Regions from separate parts of the Klebsiella scottii genome, predicted to be linked through region 2. Evidence: predicted binding sites of a transcription regulator. Region 2 holds the regulator's gene; each other region holds the start of a gene.
What was found. The regulator sigma-54, encoded in region 2, starts transcription at its own class of promoters, with help from an activator protein. The targets are predictions, from matches to a motif close to GTTGGCACANNTTTCGCTNT.
Positions count from the first base shown of each region.

Region 1: the regulator sigma-54 is predicted to act here: its motif matches at 3,961-3,980, upstream of glnK (P-II family nitrogen regulator).
Region 3: the regulator sigma-54 is predicted to act here: its motif matches at 4,545-4,564, upstream of norV (anaerobic nitric oxide reductase flavorubredoxin).

Region 1 covers NZ_JARXNI010000020.1:3,083,962-3,090,674, forward strand. Annotated here, with positions in the region: gene QFI97_RS22175 (dTDP-glucose pyrophosphorylase) at 1-165, shown strand, start outside; gene QFI97_RS22180 (MGMT family protein) at 231-542, shown strand; gene QFI97_RS22185 (YbaY family lipoprotein) at 575-1,099, opposite strand; gene tesB (acyl-CoA thioesterase II) at 1,319-2,182, shown strand; gene amtB (ammonium transporter AmtB) at 2,248-3,537, opposite strand; gene glnK (P-II family nitrogen regulator) at 3,571-3,909, opposite strand; gene QFI97_RS22205 (SmdB family multidrug efflux ABC transporter permease/ATP-binding protein) at 4,152-5,930, opposite strand; gene QFI97_RS22210 (SmdA family multidrug ABC transporter permease/ATP-binding protein) at 5,923-6,713, opposite strand, start outside.
Region 2 covers NZ_JARXNI010000019.1:56,795-63,507, reverse strand. Annotated here, with positions in the region: gene lptA (lipopolysaccharide ABC transporter substrate-binding protein LptA) at 1-334, shown strand, start outside; gene lptB (LPS export ABC transporter ATP-binding protein) at 341-1,066, shown strand; gene rpoN (RNA polymerase factor sigma-54) at 1,114-2,547, shown strand; gene hpf (ribosome hibernation promoting factor) at 2,570-2,857, shown strand; gene ptsN (PTS IIA-like nitrogen regulatory protein PtsN) at 2,931-3,419, shown strand; gene rapZ (RNase adapter RapZ) at 3,465-4,319, shown strand; gene npr (PTS phosphocarrier protein NPr) at 4,316-4,588, shown strand; gene mtgA (monofunctional biosynthetic peptidoglycan transglycosylase) at 4,649-5,374, opposite strand; gene elbB (isoprenoid biosynthesis glyoxalase ElbB) at 5,371-6,024, opposite strand; gene arcB (aerobic respiration two-component sensor histidine kinase ArcB) at 6,259-6,713, opposite strand, start outside.
Region 3 covers NZ_JARXNI010000019.1:701,064-707,776, forward strand. Annotated here, with positions in the region: gene QFI97_RS07080 (hypothetical protein) at 259-489, opposite strand; gene norW (NADH:flavorubredoxin reductase NorW) at 1,917-3,050, opposite strand; gene norV (anaerobic nitric oxide reductase flavorubredoxin) at 3,047-4,498, opposite strand; gene norR (nitric oxide reductase transcriptional regulator NorR) at 4,686-6,230, shown strand; gene gutQ (arabinose-5-phosphate isomerase GutQ) at 6,193-6,713, opposite strand, start outside.

The sequences.
Region 1 (6,713 bases), on a different contig from region 2:
ACCTCGCAGAAGCTCCCCGCCCTGCGCGCAAAGCTGATTATCAACGCCCGGTCCCGTCGGCTGAAATTTCTCGAAAGCCTGATGGCTATCACCCCGCATGACAACATACACGGGATGCAGACGCTTGGCCTGGCGCTGGAGTTTACCCTCGCGCACCCCGCCTAAGCGGCGGGCTGTACAGCCTGTTATCCAGCGCTTATCCTGAACCTTTCCCGGTAACAGGACGCCTCATGGAACCTCAAGACACATTTCCTCAGCGGGTATGGCAGATTATCGCTTCGATACCGGAAGGCTACGTCGCCACCTACGGCGACGTCGCGCTGCTGGCAGGCTCGCCGCGCGCGGCCCGCCAGGTCGGCGGCGTGCTCAAGCGTCTGCCGGAGGGCTCAGCTCTGCCGTGGCATCGGGTGGTGAATCGGCACGGCGATATTTCCCTGACCGGGCCGGACCTGCAGCGTCAGCGCCAGGCGCTGCTGGCAGAGGGGGTACAGGTCTCCGGCAGCGGGCATATAGACCTGCAGCACTATCGATGGATTTATTAAAAAAATGCCCCTGAACAGGGGCATATGAGGTCTTATTGCGCGACGGCCGGGGTATCCGCTGCGCCATCGTTGGCGACAGGCACCGCCGTTTGCTGTACCGGTACCAGCAGCAGATCGGCACGATTCCCGCCGCCGTTGATCACCGTCTGGACGGTATCGGTGATAAACATCAGCTGACCATTTACCGTAATTGCCGAGCTTAGCAGGATGCGCGCGTTAGGCTTAATGTCCGCCTGGCTGTACGGCAGAACAAAGTTATACGGCGGCTGCTTACCTTCGGTACGTACGGCTTTCTGCGCCAGCACGCGGGACGGCGCGTCGGCCAGTGAAGCATCAGACAAGGTCACGGTCAGTACCGCATCCGGCGGTAAGGCAACTTTCTGCCGGATAGAGATAGTCCCGGAAACGTTAGGCTGTTGCTGCGAGGACGTCAGAGACGCGATGCCGTAAGGATCGGCGGCAGCCGCGTTATTGTTCGCACTGTTGCTGTGATTATTGGCACAGGCGGTCAATGCGGAGGCAACGGCTAAAGCACTTAACATATAGGCAAATTTCATGTTGTTCTCCTTCTCATCCCTATATACACATGAGCATGTCCTACCGACTGGATGGCATGAACATTTGTATCGTGCATAAGTGTGGCACAGATCTCAGATCTCTTCCTGCAAACGAACCGTTATTCAGATTATTACACCCATCGGACCACTTGCGATTCCAGGTTATACTTTGCCTCAATACGCGCCGCGAGAAGCGGTTATCACCGATTGAGGGGAAATATGAGTCAGGCACTAACCAATCTGCTGGCATTGTTAAATCTGGAAAAAATTGAAGAAGGGCTGTTCCGCGGGCAGAGCGAAGATCTGGGGCTACGTCAGGTTTTTGGCGGCCAGGTCGTCGGCCAGGCGCTGTACGCGGCGAAAGAAACCGTGCCTGCCGAGCGTCTGATCCACTCGTTCCATAGCTACTTCCTGCGCCCTGGCGATAGCCAAAAGCCGATAATTTATGACGTCGAAGTCCTGCGCGATGGCAACAGCTTCAGCGCGCGCCGGGTGGCCGCGATTCAAAACGGCAAGCCGATTTTCTATATGACCGCCTCTTTCCAGGCCCCGGAACCGGGCTACGAGCATCAAAAAACGATGCCGGTGGCCCCGTCGCCGGACTCTCTGCCTTCAGAGACCGATATTGCCCGTAAGCTGGCGCATCTGCTGCCGCCGCAGGTCAAAGATAAGTTCCTCTGCGATAAGCCGCTGGAGATCCGCCCGGTTGAATTCCATAACCCGCTAAAAGGCCATGCGGCAGAACCGACCCGCCAGGTATGGATCCGCGCCAACGGCGCCGTCCCGGAAGACATCCGCATCCATCAATATCTGCTGGGCTACGCCTCGGACTTTAACTTCCTGCCGGTCGCGCTGCAGCCGCACGGCGTGGGCTTCCTTGAGCCCGGCATGCAGGTTGCCACAATCGATCACTCGATGTGGTTCCATCGCCCGTTCAACATTAATGAGTGGCTGCTGTACAGCGTTGAGAGCACCTCAGCCTCCAGCGCCAGGGGATTTGTGCGCGGCGAGTTCTACACCCAGGACGGCATCCTGGTGGCGTCGACGGTGCAGGAAGGCGTAATGCGCAACCGGAATGCGTAGGACGTAACGACATAAAAAAAGCCTCCCGCGGGAGGCTTTGCTGCTACTGGAGATAACACAAAGATTCAGGCATTGTAGGCGTTTTCGCCGTGGCTGTTGACGTCCAGGCCTTCGCGCTCCTGCTCTTCCGGTACGCGCAGACCTACGGTCATATCGGCAACTTTATAGCCAATGTAGGCGACGATGCCCGACCAGACGATGGTGATGGCAATACTTTCCAGCTGTACCAGCAGCTGATGCCCCATAGTGACGCCTTCTGCGTAACCGACGCCGCCCAAAGAGGTCGCGGCAAAGATACCGGTCAGGATACAGCCCACAATCCCGCAGACGCCGTGCACGCCGAACACATCGCACGGGTCGTCAACGCGCAGCCAGCGTTTCAGCACCGTTACGCCCCACAGACCCGCCAGACCGGCAGCAATACCCACAATCAGTGAACCGCCCACGCCGATATAACCACATGCCGGCGTAATACCAACCAGACCGGCAATCGCCCCGGAGCATGCGCCCAGCAGGGACGGCTTACCGCGGGTAACCCATTCGCCGAAGGTCCAGGCCAGAATCGCAGCGGCGGTCGCCACAACGGTATTCACAAACGCCAGGGCCGCAATTTCGTTCGCCGCGCTGGCAGAGCCAGCGTTGAAGCCAAACCAGCCGACATACAGAATCGCGGTGCCGGTGAAGACCATCGGCAGGTTATGCGGTTTGAACGCCTCTTTGCCAAAGCCTACGCGTTTGCCCATCATGTAGGCACCCACCAGCCCGGCAACCGCGGCGTTGATATGCACAACGGTACCGCCGGCAAAATCCAGCGCGCCGTGCGTCGCCAGCAGACCGCCGCCCCAGACCATATGGGCAATCGGTACATAGGAGAGCGTCATCCACACCACCACAAAGATCAGCACCGCGGAGAAGCGAATACGCTCCGCCAGCGCGCCGACGATAAGGCCGACGGTGATACAGGCGAAGGAGCCCTGGAAGGCGACGTGAATGTACTGATAGAAGGAGCCCATCAGCGCTTTCAGCTCAATATTTTTCAACAGTATCCAGTCGAAGCTGCCGAAGAAGCTGCCGCCGGTGCCGAACGCCAGCGAGTAGCCGTAGAGCACCCACAGAACGCACACCAGCGCAAAGGTGACAATCACCTGAGTCAGCATCGAAAGCACGTTTTTGCCGCGAATCAGGCCGCCGTAGAACAGCGCGATGCCCGGAATAGTCATAAACAGCACCAGCGCGGTGCAGATCATCATAAAGGCGTTGTCGGCTTTATCTGCCACCGCCGGTGCGGCCATGGCTAATCCCGGGAGAAGCGCCAGCGCACCCAGACCTGTTTTCATTGTTGTTGCTATTTTCATCTTCTCAATCCCCATCACTGTGTGGTCTGGTCGTTACAGTGCCGCTTCGTCGGCTTCGCCGGTGCGGATGCGAATAACGCGCTGCAGCTCGGCGACGAAAATTTTGCCATCGCCAATTTTCCCGGTGTATGCCGCTTTACTGATGACGTCGATGACCTCATCAAGCTGATCGTCGGCGATCGCGACGTCAATTTTTACCTTCGGCAAAAAGTTAACGCTATATTCGGCGCCACGGTACAGCTCAGCATGGCCTTTCTGGCGGCCAAACCCTTTCACTTCAGTGACCGTCAGGCCCTGAATGCCGATGGAAGATAACGCTTCGCGAACGTCTTCCAGTTTAAACGGTTTGATTACCACGGTAACCAGCTTCATAAGTCCCCTCCGATCAGAATTCGTAATGGCAGCAGCTAACACACAGGGAATAAAGCAAAGGCTATGCCAGAAATGAAAAAGGACCGCTAAGCGGCCCTTTTGATGAAGAAAAGAGAGAAACGGCCCGGGAACGAGGGGGAAAGCGCCCGGCGACGTCTAAAAACGCACCATTTCAGTGCACAAAAGGTTGCATTTTTGCACCATGCTATATCGCCGCAGAATCACTGCCTGCTTATAGTGCATCAGGCAATAAGTGACTCTTCCTGCGAGCTCGCCGCCAGCTCTTCGCCGGCCAGCTGCAGCTGATACATCTGCCAGTAGCGTCCCTTTTCCGCCAGCAGCTGCTGATGGTTGCCGCGCTCGACGGCCTGGCCGCGATGGAGCACCAGAATCGTGTCCGCTTCGACTATCGTCGACAGGCGATGGGCAATCACAATCAGCGTGGTGTTCTGGCGGACCTTTGCCAGCGCCTGCTGGATCGCCTGCTCGGTGCCGGAGTCGATATTCGCCGTAGCCTCGTCAAGGATCAGTATCTGCGGAGTATCAACCAGCACCCGGGCCAGCGCCAGAAGCTGCTTCTGACCTACCGAGAGGTTGTTGCCCTGCTCGCCCAGCAGGGTATAGAGCCCGCCGTTCATGCCGCGCGCCAGCTCGGCCAGCTGAACGGCTTCCAGCGCTTCCCAGACCTGCGCCTCGCTGATATCGCGACCGAGAGTGACGTTGGCGTAGAAGGTATCGGCCAGCACGACCGGATCCTGCTGCACCATTGCGACGCCCTGGCGTAATGCGCTGTGGCTTAAAGAAGAGAGCGGACGACCGTCAATGCGGATCTCGCCTTTGCTCAGCGGGTAGTAGCCCATCATCAGGCTGGCGAGCGTACTTTTGCCGCTACCGGTGTGGCCAACCAGCGCCACAAAGCTGCGGGACGGAATTTCAAGGTTGATATCCTGCAGCACCAGCCGATCGCCGCGGTAGGCGAAAGAGAGATCCTCGATCGATACCGTCCCGCTGCGCAGCGGCGCATCATCCTGCCCCCACGCCTGGCGCGGCCGATCCATCAGCTCGAAGACCCGCTCGCCGGCCACCACCGCCTGCTGCAGCATCGACTGCTGAGTCGTCAGCTCAATCAGCGGCTCGTTCAGCCGACCGAGATAGCTGATAAAGGCATACAGCACCCCAACCTCAATGGTTCCCGTGGCGCTGAAGCCAAAGAGCATCAGCAGCCCGCACAGCACCAGCGTCGAGAACAGGCTGAGCAGCGGGCGCAGCAGGAAGCCGTCGAGACGCAGCGTTTGCATACGCGCCAGATAGTGGGCATAGCTGGCCTCGCGCATCCGCTCGCCGAACCGCGCCTGCTGGCGGAACTGCTGGATAACGCCCATGCCGTTAATGACTTCATTAAAGCCGTCGTTGATGTCCGCCAGCCAGGCGCGCACCCGCCGGACGATAGGCGTGCTGTAGCGCTGATAGATCATCATGACGATCAGCACCGCCGGGAAAATCGCCAGCGCCACCAGCGCCATGCGCCAGTCGAGGCTGAACATCGCCACCAGCATTGCGCCAATCAGCGCCGCGCTGCGCAGCACCGTCGCCACCACGGTGACGTAGAGATCGCGGATCACCTCGGTGTCGTTAGTCACCCGGGAGATAAGCTGCCCGACCGGCTGAGTATCGAATTCACTAAGCGGCTGGCGCAGCGCGGCGTCCATCACGTCGCTACGCAGCTGCTGAACGACGCCGACGGCGGCGCGGTTAAACAGCAACGACTGGTTGTAGTGCAGCGTCGCCGCGAGGATCTGCAGGCCGATATAGGCCACCGCGAGGCCGCTAACCAGCTTCAGCGGCAGCGAATTCTTCGCCACCATATTGTCGATGAAATAGCTGATCAGCAGCGGGCCGCTAACTTCAGCCGCCGCCGCAACCCACATCATTCCTACCGCAATCAGCAGCGGCCTGCGCCACGGCGAGCCGTAGACCAGCAGACGTTTTAAGGTTGGCCAGAGTTCGGTAAAACTACGCATCGGCAGCCTCCTCAAGTTCATGAGGGGCGTCATCCAGCGCCGCCTCCAGCTGCTGATAGCGGTACATATCGCGATACCAGCCCGGCTGCGCTGCCAGCACCTCATGGCGGCCGCGCTGGGCAATATGACCATGCTGCATGACCAGAATTTCGCTGGCTTCCGTCAATGCCGATAGTCGATGGGCGCTGATGATCACCGTCCGGCCTTCTCCCCACTGCCGCAGGTTATACAGTATCTGGTGCTCCGTACGGCCGTCTACCGCCGACAGGGCATCGTCGAGAATCAGGATCTCCGCCTCCAGCAGCAGCGCGCGAGCAATGGAGATGCGCTGTTTCTGCCCACCGGACAGCATCACGCCGCGTTCGCCCACCTCGGTCTCATAGCCCTGGGGCAGACGCAGAATATCCTCGTGAACGCTGGCGAGGCGCGCCACCCGCTCAATTTGCTCAGCCGTCGCCTCGGGCCTGCCGAGCGCGATGTTGTTTGCCACGGTGTCGGAAAACAGGAACGGCGTCTGATTGACCACCGCCAGCCGACCGCGCCAGCTGTCCAGCTGTAGCCGGGTTAAAGGAATATCATGAAAACGAATATCCCCCTGGGTGACGTCGAAGTGGCGCTGTATCAGCGCCAGAATAGTGCTTTTCCCCGAGCCGGTTGGCCCGCAGATACCAAGCATTTGCCCCGGCTGCAGCACAAAATTGACCTTTTCCAGCGAGGGTTTGTTGGCCTGAGGATAGATAAACTCGCGCACGGCAACGTTAAGCATGCCGCGCCCTTCCGGCG
Region 2 (6,713 bases):
GGTCGTGGTCACTCGTCCCGGCGGCGAGAGGGGTAAAGAGGTGATCGACGGATACGGTAATCCGGCAACCTTCTTCCAGATGCAGGATAACGGCAAGCCGGTTAAAGGCCGCGCGTCAAAAATGCATTATGAACTGCAAAATGATTTCGTCGTCCTGACCGGCAATGCGCATCTGGAACAGATCGATAGCAATATCCAGGGCGACAAAATCACCTATCTGGTGAAAGAGCAGAAAATGCAGGCGTTCAGCAACAAAGGCGGGCGCGTGACTACGGTTCTGGTTCCTTCGCAGCTGCAGGACAAAGGCACCGATCAGCCAAAGAAAGGTAAGTAATTCGTTATGGCAACATTAACTGCAAAGAATCTCGCCAAAGCTTATAAAGGCCGCCGCGTGGTGGAAGACGTCAGTCTGACCGTCAACTCCGGTGAGATTGTCGGCCTGCTCGGCCCGAACGGCGCCGGCAAAACCACCACCTTCTACATGGTCGTCGGGATCGTGCCGCGCGACGCCGGTAATATTATCATCGATGATGAAGATATCAGCCTGCTGCCGCTTCACGCCCGCGCGCGCCGGGGCATTGGCTACCTGCCGCAGGAAGCCTCGATTTTCCGTCGCCTGAGCGTCTACGACAACCTGATGGCGGTGCTGCAGATCCGTGACGATCTGAGCAGCGAACAGCGTGACGATCGCGCGAAAGAGCTGATGGAAGAGTTCCATATCGAGCATCTGCGCGATAGCCTCGGTCAGGCGCTTTCCGGCGGCGAACGTCGCCGCGTTGAAATTGCCCGCGCGCTGGCCGCGAACCCTAAATTTATCCTTCTGGATGAACCGTTTGCCGGCGTTGACCCCATTTCGGTTATCGATATCAAACGCATCATCGAGCACCTGCGCGACAGCGGTCTTGGCGTGCTGATCACCGACCATAACGTCAGGGAAACGCTGGCCGTCTGCGAACGCGCGTATATCGTCAGCCAGGGCCACCTGATCGCCCACGGTACACCGCAGCAAATCCTTGAAGACGAGCAGGTTAAGCGCGTGTATCTTGGGGAAGACTTCAGACTCTGATAGGGTAGAGGTTACAGACGTTTTAGCCGGAGATATTAGCCCTGAATATGAAGCAAGGTTTGCAATTAAGGCTAAGCCAACAGCTTGCCATGACGCCACAACTGCAGCAGGCCATACGTTTGCTGCAGCTGTCCACGTTAGAACTCCAGCAGGAACTCCAGCAGGCGCTGGAGAGTAATCCGTTGCTTGAGCAAACCGATCTTCACGATGAGGTAGAAACCAAAGAGGTCGAGGACCGCGAATCGCTGGATAGCGTAGACGCTCTTGAACAAAAAGATATGCCGGAGGAGCTGCCGCTCGACGCCAGCTGGGATGAAATCTACACCGCCGGCACGCCGTCGGGCAACGGCGTCGATTATCAGGACGACGAGCTGCCAATTTATCAAGGCGAAACGACCCAAAGCCTGCAGGATTACCTGATGTGGCAGGTGGAGCTGACGCCGTTCACCGATACCGACCGCGCGATCGCCACCTCGATCGTCGATGCCGTTGATGACACCGGTTACCTCACTATTCGCCTGGAAGATATTGTCGAGAGCATCGACGATGACGAAATCGGCCTCGAAGAAGTGGAAGCGGTACTCAAGCGCATCCAGCGTTTCGACCCGGTTGGCGTGGCGGCAAAAGATCTGCGCGACTGCCTGCTGGTTCAGCTATCACAATACGCCAAAGAGACGCCGTGGCTGGAAGAAGCCCGGCTCATCATCAGCGATCATCTCGATCTGCTCGCCAACCACGACTTCCGTTCCCTGATGCGCGTCACGCGGCTGAAAGAGGACGTTCTGAAAGAAGCGGTTAATCTGATCCAGTCGTTAGATCCGCGTCCGGGTCAGTCGATCCAAACCAGCGAACCGGAATACGTGATTCCCGATGTGCTGGTGCGCAAGGTCAGCGATCGCTGGGTGGTAGAGCTGAATTCCGATAGCATCCCGCGCCTGAAAATCAACCAGCACTACGCCGCAATGGGTAACAGCACGCGCAACGATGCCGATAGCCAGTTTATCCGCAGCAACCTGCAGGAAGCCCGCTGGCTGATAAAAAGCCTGGAAAGCCGCAACGATACGCTGCTGCGCGTCAGCCGCTGCATCGTCGAACAGCAGCAGGCCTTCTTTGAACAGGGCGAAGAGTTTATGAAACCGATGGTGCTGGCGGACATCGCTCAGGCCGTCGAGATGCATGAATCGACGATTTCACGCGTTACCACGCAAAAGTACCTGCACAGTCCGCGCGGTATTTTTGAACTGAAGTATTTCTTCTCCAGCCACGTGAACACCGAAGGCGGAGGCGAGGCATCGTCGACCGCAATTCGCGCATTGGTGAAGAAGTTAATCGCCGCGGAGAACCCCGCGAAGCCGTTGAGTGACAGTAAGCTCACCACCATTCTGTCTGAACAGGGTATCATGGTGGCGCGCCGCACCGTCGCTAAGTACCGAGAGTCTTTATCCATTCCGCCGTCTAACCAGCGTAAACAGCTGGTGTGACCCAACCGATAAGGAAGACACTATGCAGCTCAACATTACAGGACACAACGTCGAAATAACCCCGGCACTGCGCGAGTTCGTCAACGCGAAGTTCAGCAAACTGGAGCAGTTTTTCGACAGGATCAATCAGGTCTATATTGTGTTAAAAGTAGAGAAGGTGACGCAAATTGCGGACGCCAATCTGCATGTCAACGGTGGCGAAATCCATGCCAGTGCGGAAGGGCAGGATATGTATGCCGCTATCGATGGTCTCATCGATAAGCTGGCACGACAGCTAACAAAACATAAAGATAAACTAAAACAACACTAATTGTCCGGGCGATCCTCCCTGCCGGCCGTCGTCTGTTGTCGGCAGCTGGCAGGGAGCGAGCTCAGGTGAAATTATGATGAACAACGATTCAGCTCTACAACTGAGCAATGTCCTTAACCAGGAATGTACCCGTAGCCAGGTGCACTGCCAGAGCAAGAAACGCGCGCTGGAGATCATCAGCGAGCTGGCGGCAAAGCAGCTAGGTCTGCCGTCCCAGGTGGTATTCGAAGCGATCCTCACCCGCGAGAAAATGGGCAGTACCGGAATTGGCAACGGCATCGCTATTCCGCACGGTAAGCTTGAAGAGGATACGCTGCGCGCCGTTGGCGTTTTTGTGCAGCTGGAAACGCCGATCGCCTTTGATGCGATCGACAATCAGCCCGTCGATCTGCTGTTTGCGCTTCTGGTGCCGGCCGATCAGACAAAAACCCATTTGCATACGCTGTCGCTGGTAGCAAAACGGCTGGCGGACAAAACGATTTGCCGCCGCCTGCGCGCCGCGCAAAGCGACGAAGAGCTGTATGAGATTATCACCGAAGCAGGAAGCAGCGATGACGCATAACGGGAGCCATAGCCTCCCCTTTATCGTACTGAGGAGAAACGGTACATGGTACTGATGATCGTCAGCGGCCGCTCAGGATCGGGGAAATCCGTCGCCCTGCGGGCGCTGGAAGATATGGGCTTCTACTGCGTAGATAACCTGCCGGTAGTGCTGCTGCCCGAACTGGCGAGATCGCTGGCCGACAGAAACATTTCCGCCGCCGTCAGCATTGACGTGCGCAACATGCCGGAGTCGCCAGAAATCTTTGAGCAGGCGATGAAGAACCTGCCTGAGGCGTTTTCTCCTCAGCTGCTGTTCCTTGATGCCGATCGCAACACGCTGATTCGTCGCTACAGCGACACGCGTCGCCTGCATCCGCTTTCGAGTAAAAACCTGTCGCTTGAGAGCGCCATCGATGAAGAGAGCGCGCTGCTGGAGCCGCTGCGCTCCCGCGCCGACCTGATCGTCGACACCTCAGAAATGTCGGTACATGAGCTGGCAGAAATGCTGCGCACGCGCCTGTTGGGCAAACGCGAGCGCGAGCTCACCATGGTCTTTGAATCCTTTGGCTTTAAGCACGGTATTCCGATCGATGCCGATTACGTCTTCGACGTGCGCTTCCTGCCTAACCCGCACTGGGACCCCAAGCTGCGTCCGATGACCGGCCTCGATAAGCCCGTTGCCGCCTTCCTCGACCGGCACACGGAAGTTCACAACTTTATTTATCAGACCCGCAGCTATCTTGAGCTATGGTTACCCATGCTGGAGACCAATAACCGCAGCTATCTGACGGTCGCTATCGGTTGTACCGGCGGTAAACATCGTTCGGTCTATATCGCCGAACAACTGGCCGACTACTTCCGCTCGCGCGGTAAAAACGTGCAGTCGCGTCACCGGACTCTGGAAAAACGCAAATCATGACCGTAAAGCAGAGCGTTGAGATCACCAATAAGCTGGGCATGCACGCTCGCCCGGCGATGAAGCTGTTCGAGCTGATGCAAAATTTCGATGCTGAAGTGCTGCTGCGCAACGATGAGGGCACGGAGGCGGAAGCCAATAGCGTGATTGCTCTGCTGATGCTCGACTCTGCGAAGGGTCGGCAAATTGAGATTGAGGCCAACGGTCCGCAGGAAGTCGAAGCGCTGGCCGCGGTTATTGCGCTGTTTAACGCCGGTTTTGACGAAGACTAACGCTGGCGTTATTCCCCCGGTCGCGCGATGCTTACCGGGGAAAAACAACTGCCGACAGCATCAGTACAGCCTGTTCTCCCGCATAAACCCTTCTCCGCCGAGCTGACGCATCTGACGTAAGATCCACGCCTGTCGACTGCGAACATAGCCCGACGGCGCATCCGCGCGAAAGCGGATCGGATTAGGCAATACGGCAGCCAGCAGCGCCGCTTCCGCAGGCGTCAACCTGCTTGCCGGCTTATGGAAGTAGCGCTGTGACGCGGCTTCAACACCAAACGTCCCCTCGCCAAACTCCGCGATATTCAGATAAACGGTGAGGATGCGTTTTTTACTCCATACCGTTTCTATCCCTACCGTCAGACCGGCCTCCAGCCCCTTGCGCAGCCAGCTGCGGCCATCCCATAAAAACAGGTTTTTGGCCGTCTGCTGCGACAGGGTCGACGCGCCGCGCACGCGGTTTTCATTACGTTCATTATGCGCCAGCGCTTTTTCTATCGCCGGAACGTCAAAGCCCCAGTGGTCGGGGAATTTTTGGTCCTCAGCCGCCATCACCGCCAGCCCCATCCACGGCGATATCTCATCCATCCCCACCCAATCGGAGTGGGCGACATAGTGAAAATTGCCGCTCAGCCAGGCGCCGACCTGCCGCTCCAGCATTACCGCCGAGAAAGGCACCGGCAGCACGCTAAACAGCGCTATACCGCCGCCCCAAAAGGCGGCGGCAACCAGCAGCACGCGCAGCAGCCCACGCTTTACCATCCGCAGCGGTGAAAAGCGGGTCTTCATGCCGTAAGAACCAGCACGCGCGCCACCAGTTTCTCAATCCCGCTCGCCGCTTCGGCTATATTCTGCGCCAGCATATAGGCCGGCGTGGTCACGACTTTATTCTCTTCATCAACCACAATGTCATCTACCGGACAGGGCACATGCTCGGCCCCCATATCTTCCAGCGCTTCGGCGGTATCCAGATCGGTGCCAATGGTTACCCGCAGCGGAGCGGGCAGGATTTTTGGCAGCAGCGCCGGCGCGATGCAGATAAAGCCCAGCGGTTTACCGGCCCGATGCATAGCCTGCGTCAGCGCCTTCAGCTCGTCGTCCACGGTACATTCACCGCCCTGCGAGGCGAAGCTGCTGAGGTTTTTCGCGGCGCCAAATCCGCCGGGAACAATCAGCGCATCGAGATCATCGGCCCGGGCGTCGGACAGCGGCTGGATCTCACCGCGGGCGATACGCGCCGCTTCAACCAGCACGTTGCGGCTTTCGGACTGGAGCTCGCCGGTCAGATGGTTGATAACATCCGTTTGCGCTTTATCAGGAGCAAAGCACACCGCCTGGGCGCCGCCGCGAGCAATCGCCAGCAGGGTAATAACCGCCTCATGAATTTCCGTGCCGTCATAGACACCGCAACCGCTTAATACGACACCAATCTTTTTCATCACCCCAGCTCCTTAGTGCAAACTTGCTGAAACCAGTCAAAAATTTTGATTTACCCGCATTGCTTCACATATTTGACTGATTCATGTAACAAATAATTTAAGGTTTGCTATCTTAATCAGCGAGCAAACCAAATCCTCGGGTTGCGCCCTGTAAAAAATATCTCTAAAAATTGTGGCGCAACGACCAGTTCCCTGGTGTTGGCGCAGTGTTCGCGCACCCCGGTTTATCCGGGGTCATTTTTTATCTGCCGCCGCAACCCACGCCTTCAGCACGGCCACATCGTTCTGCCACTCCGATTTCATCTCTTCAACCCATTCACCAACGTTATCTGACCACGCGGGCAGATCCGGCGTCTGAATCTGCTGTCCAAGCTGCTGAATGTGGCGCAGGCCGATAGAGCCCGCGGCGCCCTTAATCTTATGGCCTTCATCGACAATCCCTTTCTGGTCGCGGGCGGTGAGGTTGGACTCCAGCACCGCCAGATAGCCCGGCATCATCTTCTCGAAAACCGCCAGACCGTCGTTGATAAGCTTCGGCCCCACCAGCTCGATATACTGCTCCAGCATCGGAATATCCAGCACCGACGCCGATTTCGCGATATCAGCGGCCGGCGCCTCATCCTGGTCATCGTCCGGCGAATCCCAGAACTTTTTGATAATTGCGGTTAGCGCCGGGACCGACAGCGGTT
Region 3 (6,713 bases), 640 kb from region 2:
CATTTTGGATTTTACTCAGTGAATTGCCATCTTCAACAACTGCGTTTATTTTACTTGCAGGTGTAATTTATACGCTAGCCAAAAAAGGTTGCTTTCCCTCACTTTCGCAACGTCAGTTCTTTTATCTGATAATGACATTTACAATGATAACTGGCTGTAAAATATTTTTTGGGTAGAATTAACTACGCTGATCTACTACTCAACGGCGCCCAACTGGACAGTAAAATGTGTCTGTCCAGCTGTACCTGCCTGTGGCATCTATCTCAGCAATACCTGAATCAGCTGAACGAAGATATACACCGTCGCTGCCGCTTGTACTGCCCGGAACCCCCATCTGAGATAGCGCCATTGATGGCGTTCCCTGGCATCAGCGGCTTCAATCGCGGGGTCAGAATTTTTTATTTTCCTGGCTCTGGTCCGGAATTCATCGATTACCCACAGGATGAGAATAACGATAATGAGGGTTTTCTGAAGAATGGGATTATCCACAAAGAGTGACTCCGGCCTGCTCGCTGATAAGGGCAGAATAGATGAACCTCCTTCACGTCGCCACCACTAAATGTAGGGGTAAAACTAATTCTCGTCCTGAAGGATTTTGCGGTGATTCTGTCCGTGGCAGGTTGCTCCCCTGCTGATGCATACTCTGTCGTGCGAAACATCTGATCGGCAACGATGAGCGGAAGTGCGCTTAGGGCTGTGTCCATATTACATGGGTAGGGTCAGGCCCGGCACTCACTCAAACTGACTGGTATTATTCACCAGCAGAATGGCGCCGACAGCAATGTTTTCCTTCCTGAATATCGGTCGTGACGAAATTATCTGTATGCGGAATAGTCGCATGGCAAAAGTGTAGCGGTACCTGGGCAGCTATTTAATCTTCCTCTCTATATAACTGAGTTTTGCATTGAGAGCATAGTACTCTCCTACGATTATCTACAGGATGAATTAAACCAACGTTTAGTAAATCATCTGAGCCACATTTATAACAAGTTGCTATGTTCATATTGTGTTTTTCCATATACTGCTCTTCAGTAGCGAGTTGCTTCCAATAGTATATTAGTCCACGCATATTCAATCCTTTTAAAAGTTAAGCTCTTCCGGAAATGAAAACCGTCTCATTGCGGCTTACGCTATCTAAATCTTCCCATTCAGTAAACGTACTTTATCTTTTTCAGAAAAATAAAATATGTAGAGAGAAAAACACAGGTTAAAAGTGTTTTGTATAAAAAAGACGTAAGAAAAGATCGTGCTCACATTTAAAAATACATGATTTTACATTTTTGAGATGCACTTCACATATATGGAATGAAGAGGGCGAATATATCAATGCTAACTCTCTTTATTTAATGGTGGTATTAATTTATGTCAAGAATGGGTTTTGGTTAGTAATTTAAAATGTAAATGATTTATATGTGAAAATCTCCATTTTTCCCACATTAACATTTGTATCGAACATTCTAAATAGCTTATCCCATTAGGGCTATTTTACTTGCCATTTTGAACCGGGTCAGTGCTTGAGAAAATACGAAAGCATTTTGAACGCTCTTTAGGCGGTCCGGAGTATGAGCGTAAGCCTGCAGGGCACTCTTCACCTTCCACACACGTCTTTTGGCGTTAGCCCATTCACTTTGCGAAACCGGGGAGCAATGGACGCAATTGGTTGAGCATTGTTACCAGATAAACATTTCTCATAACAGGCTGGCCTGGCTGAAGGCGCTCTGATAAACAAGCCGATAGCCCGAAGGGAAGCAGGGGCGCAGATAGCATGGTGGCCGTATACGATGGTGATGGTGTTGAGAGAGGGGCCGGATATACGAACGCAACTTACCCCCCGTTACACAACTGAAGAGATGGGTTGTATAACGGGGGGCATCCATACACGGGCAAGGCGTTGACGTCGCGATCCGGGAAAGCGCTTAGCTCACCAGCTGCTTGAGCAGCGCGAAGGCCTCTTTCATCCGGTCTTCGCTGACCACAAAGGCGCGCAGTCGGTTTTCCGCATCCACGCCTTTAGCCACCAGGCCATCGTTGGCGGCCACGATATTCCACGTCAGGTCTTCGCGCCGCGTATCTCCGGCCAGATGTAGCGGGAGATCCGGGGTTTTTACCTTCACCAGCATCGGCGGCAGCTTCAGCTCGCCCGGCTGCTCCAGTAGATTTTTGCTCAGGCACATGGCGCTGAGCAAAATAGGCTGCAGGAACGGCAGCACCATGCCGTTAATTTCGGCGCAGTCGCCGAGGGCGAAGATTGCCGGATGGCTGCTGCGCAGGCGGCTATCGACCACCACGCCTCGGTTAATCTCAAGGCCTGCGCGACGCGCCAGGGCGGTTTCCGGGCGCAGGCCGGCGGCGGCAACCACCGCGTCCACGGTCACGCTGCGCTGACGATCGACGCTTACGCGGATGCCGTCAGCGGTTTGCTCCAGCCCTTCGAGCTGGGTTTTCAGCATCAGGTGTACGCCCATGTCGGTTAACCGATGCTGCAGGCGGCTGCTGGCCTCCGGCGGCATCAGCGCCGACAGCACGCTGGCGGAATTGTCGACCACCGTCACCGCTTTGCCGGCGCGGCAGAAATCCATCGCCAGCTCGCAGCCGATCAGCCCGCCGCCGACGATCAGCACGCGCCGCGCGTCGTGGAGCCGGGTTTGGGCGGCGCCGTATTCCCGCTGGCTGTTGAGGGTGAGCATCAGCTCGCGGCCCGGCACCGGCGGAATAAACGGCGCGGCGCCGGTCGCCAGCACCAGCTTGTCGTAGCGCCACTCGCGATCCTGACTTTTGACCACTTTGCCCTCGGCGTCGATATCGCTCACCCGGACGTGGGGGAACAGGCGCAGGTTATACTGTTCGGCAAACTCCCCTGCAGTTTGCAGGGTCAGATCCTCGGCATTCTGACCGCGGCTGATGACGTGGCTGAGATCCGGTTTGTTGTACTCATCCATGCTGTCGGCGGCGATCAGCGTCAGCGGGATCTGCGGGTCCTGCTTACGAATATTTTTTACCAGCTGGCGGGCCGCGAAGCCCGAGCCGATGATGACGATACCATCACTCATTTTGCCTCCGTTGCCAGAACGTCAAAGACATCTTTGCCGAGAGAGCACTCAGGGCACAGGAAGTTATCCGGTACGTCGCTCCACGGGGTGCCAGGCTGGACGTCCTGGTTCGGTTCTCCTTTCGCCGGATCGTAGATCCACTGGCACACGCTGCACTGCATCGACGGGCCGAGGTCGGCCGCGGCGGCAGCGGCGCAGGCGCAATCGCTCTGCTCAGCCGACGCTTTTTTATCAGCGCTGGCCGGCAGCGGGGAGAGGGCCCACTGGCGGGCGATTTCGCGGCCGTGCTCGCGGCAAATTTCCAGCGCATCCAGATCCGGGCGCCATTTCGCCTTCAGGCTCAGGGACATTTCAAAGCCGGCGTCCTGCAGGCGGGTAGAGAGGCGGTCAACCGCGCCGCCGCTCCAGCCGTGGGAGCCGAAGGCGCTGGCGCGCTTGTTGCGAAAACGCAGGCCGGTCATCTCCTCCACCAGGCCGGCGATTTTCGGCATCATGACGTTGTTCATGGTCGAGGTGCCCACCAGCACGCCTTTTGAGCGGAAGACGTTGGTGAGAATTTCGTTTTTGTCGCTGCGGGCGACGTTAAAGATTTTCACCGCCACGCGCGGGTCGATGTCGGTGATGCCCTGGGCGATAGCGTCGGCCATCATGCGGGTGTTGTTGGACATGGTGTCGTAGAAAATGGTGATGCGGTCTTCCTGATAATCCGCCGCCCATTTCAGGTACAGCTCGACGATTTGCGTCGGGTTGTCGCGCCAGACCACGCCGTGGGAGGTAGCGATCATATCCACCGGCAGGTTGAATCCGAGGATCTCGGTAATTTTCGGCGTCACCAGGCGGCTGAACGGCGTCAGGATGTTGGCGTAGTAGCGCTGGCACTGCTCGAAGAGCTCGGTCTGATCCACTTCGTCGTTGAACAGGTGTTCGTCGCAGTAGTGCTGACCGAAGGCGTCGTTGCTGAACAGCACCGCGTCGCCGGTCATATAGGTCATCATGCTATCCGGCCAGTGCAGCATCGGGGTTTCCACGAAGATCAGCTGCTTACCGTTGCCGAGATCGAGGCTGTCGCCGGTTTTCACCACGTTGAAGTTCCACTCCGGGTGATGGTGGTGCCCGGTGATGGAGTCGATGGCGTTGGCGGTGCAGTAAATCGGGGTGTCCGGGATCGAGTTCATCAGCTCGGTCAGCGCGCCGGCGTGGTCCTCTTCCGCATGGTTAATCACGATGTAGTCGATATCGGCGAGGTCGATTTCGCTGCGCAGGTTCTGTACGAACTCGCGGCTGAATTTATGATCCACGGTATCAATCAGGACGTTCTTTTCTTCACGGATAAGATAGCTGTTGTAGCTGCTGCCGCGCAGCGTTTTATATTCAGTTCCGTGGAAATCACGCACTTCCCAGTCGCGTTGGCCAACCCAATGAATGTTATTTTTAACCAGAATAGACATAGCAACCTCAATTAATTCAGCGTTTTCAAAATAAGATGTTTTGCTTATATCAAGTTGCGTGCCAACTTTTCAGTTTGTTGATTTTATTGGTTTTATTATTTTTTGCTAAAAGCGTTGCTGTCAAAATGACAATGGTTAAAATAGTCGTTATGACTATTGTGATTGTCAAAATGACAGTGAGGCAGCGATGAGCTTTTCCGTAGAGGCGCTGGCGAAAATCGCCATTGATTTGCAAAGCGATATCGGCCATGCCGACCGCTTCCTGCGTCTGATTACCACCCTGCGGCAGATCCTCGGCTGCGATGCCTCGGCGCTGCTGCGCTATGAGGCGCATCAGTTTGTGCCGCTGGCCATCGACGGCCTCGCCCAGGACGTGCTGGGGCGGCGCTTTTCCCTCGAAGGGCATCCGCGCCTGGAGGCGATCGCCCGCGCCGGCGACGTGGTGCGCTTTCCGGCGGATAGCGACCTGCCGGACCCGTATGACGGGCTGATCCCCGGCCAGGAAAGCCTCAAGGTTCACGCCTGCGTGGGGCTGCCGCTGTTTGCCGGGCAGACGCTGATCGGCGCGCTGACCCTCGACGGCATGGACGCCGACCGCTTTGACAGCTTCAGCGATGAGGAGCTGCGGCTGATTGCCGCGCTGGTGGCGGGGGCGCTCAACAATGCGCTGCTGATCGCCCGCCTGGAGAACCAGAACGTGCTGCCGGAGCCGAGCGTGAGCTACCCGGCCGCCGAGCGCCAGGAGATTATTGGCCTTTCGGCGCCGATGCTGCAGCTGAAAAAGGAGATTGATATCGTCGCGGCATCGGATTTAAACGTGCTGATTGACGGTGAAACCGGCACCGGCAAGGAGCTGGTGGCGAAAGCGGTGCATCAGGGCTCGCCGCGCGCCGCCAATCCGCTGGTCTATCTTAACTGCGCGGCGCTGCCGGAAAGCGTGGCCGAGAGCGAGCTTTTTGGTCACGTAAAAGGGGCGTTTACCGGGGCTATCAGCAACCGCAGCGGCAAGTTTGAAATGGCCGATAACGGCACGCTGTTCCTCGATGAGATCGGCGAGCTGTCGCTGGCGCTGCAGGCGAAGCTGCTGCGCGTGCTGCAGTATGGCGACATTCAGCGCGTCGGGGACGATCGCAGTCTGCGGGTGGACGTGCGGGTGCTGGCGGCCACCAACCGCGACCTGCGCCAGGAGGTAGTCGAAGGGCGCTTTCGCGCCGATCTCTATCACCGGCTGAGCGTCTTTCCGCTGTCGGTGCCGGCACTGCGCGAGCGGGATCAGGACGTGGTGCTGCTGGCGGGCTATTTCTGCGAGCAGTGCCGCCTGCGGATGGGGCTGGGGCAGGTGGTGTTAAGCAACGCCGCGCGGGCAAGGCTGAGCGCCTGGCCGTGGCCCGGCAACGTTCGCGAGCTGGAGCATGCGATTCATCGCGCGGTGGTGCTGGCGCGGGCGACCCAGGCGGGGGATGAAATCGTGCTGGAACCGCAGCACTTTCAGTTTGCCGGTGAAGCGCCGAATCTGCCGAGCGCCGCGCCGCCGGCGCCGACGCAGGCGCTAAACCTGCGTGAGGCGACGGAGTCATTCCAGCGCGAGGCGATCGCCCGGGCGCTGGCGGAGAATAACCGCAGCTGGGCGGCAGCGGCCCGGGCGCTGGCGCTGGACGTCGCCAACCTGCATCGGCTGGCGAAGCGTCTGGGGCTTAAAGAATCCCGGCCTGATAAAAGTTCTGCAGGTTAATCGCGCCGACCAGCTGGTCACGCTCATCCACCACCGGGGCGGCGCTGATTTTGTGCTTCATCAGGCGCTCTTTGGCTTCAACCGCGCGGCTCTCGGCCTGCAGCGTCACGCCGCTGCGGGTCATCGCCCGGCTGACGGTATCCTCAAGGGTGCCGCCGCCCACCAGCCAGCGGCGCAGGTCGCCGTCGGTGAATACGCCCTCGACGCGGTTTTGCGCATCGCATACCGCTACCAGGCCGAGCCCGGTGCGGCTGAGTTCAAGCATGGCGGCCATCACGCTGGCGGTGACGTCAACGCGCGGCACCTCCTCGTCGCGACGCATCAGATGGTGGACTTTATTCAGCAGCCGCGCGCCGAGCGCGCCGGCCGGATGCGAGCGGGCAAAATCTTCTTCATTGAAGCCGCGGGCCTGCATCACCGCCATCGCCAGCGCGTCGCCGAGCATCAGGGTGTTGACGGTGCTGGAGGTCGGGGCGAGGTGCA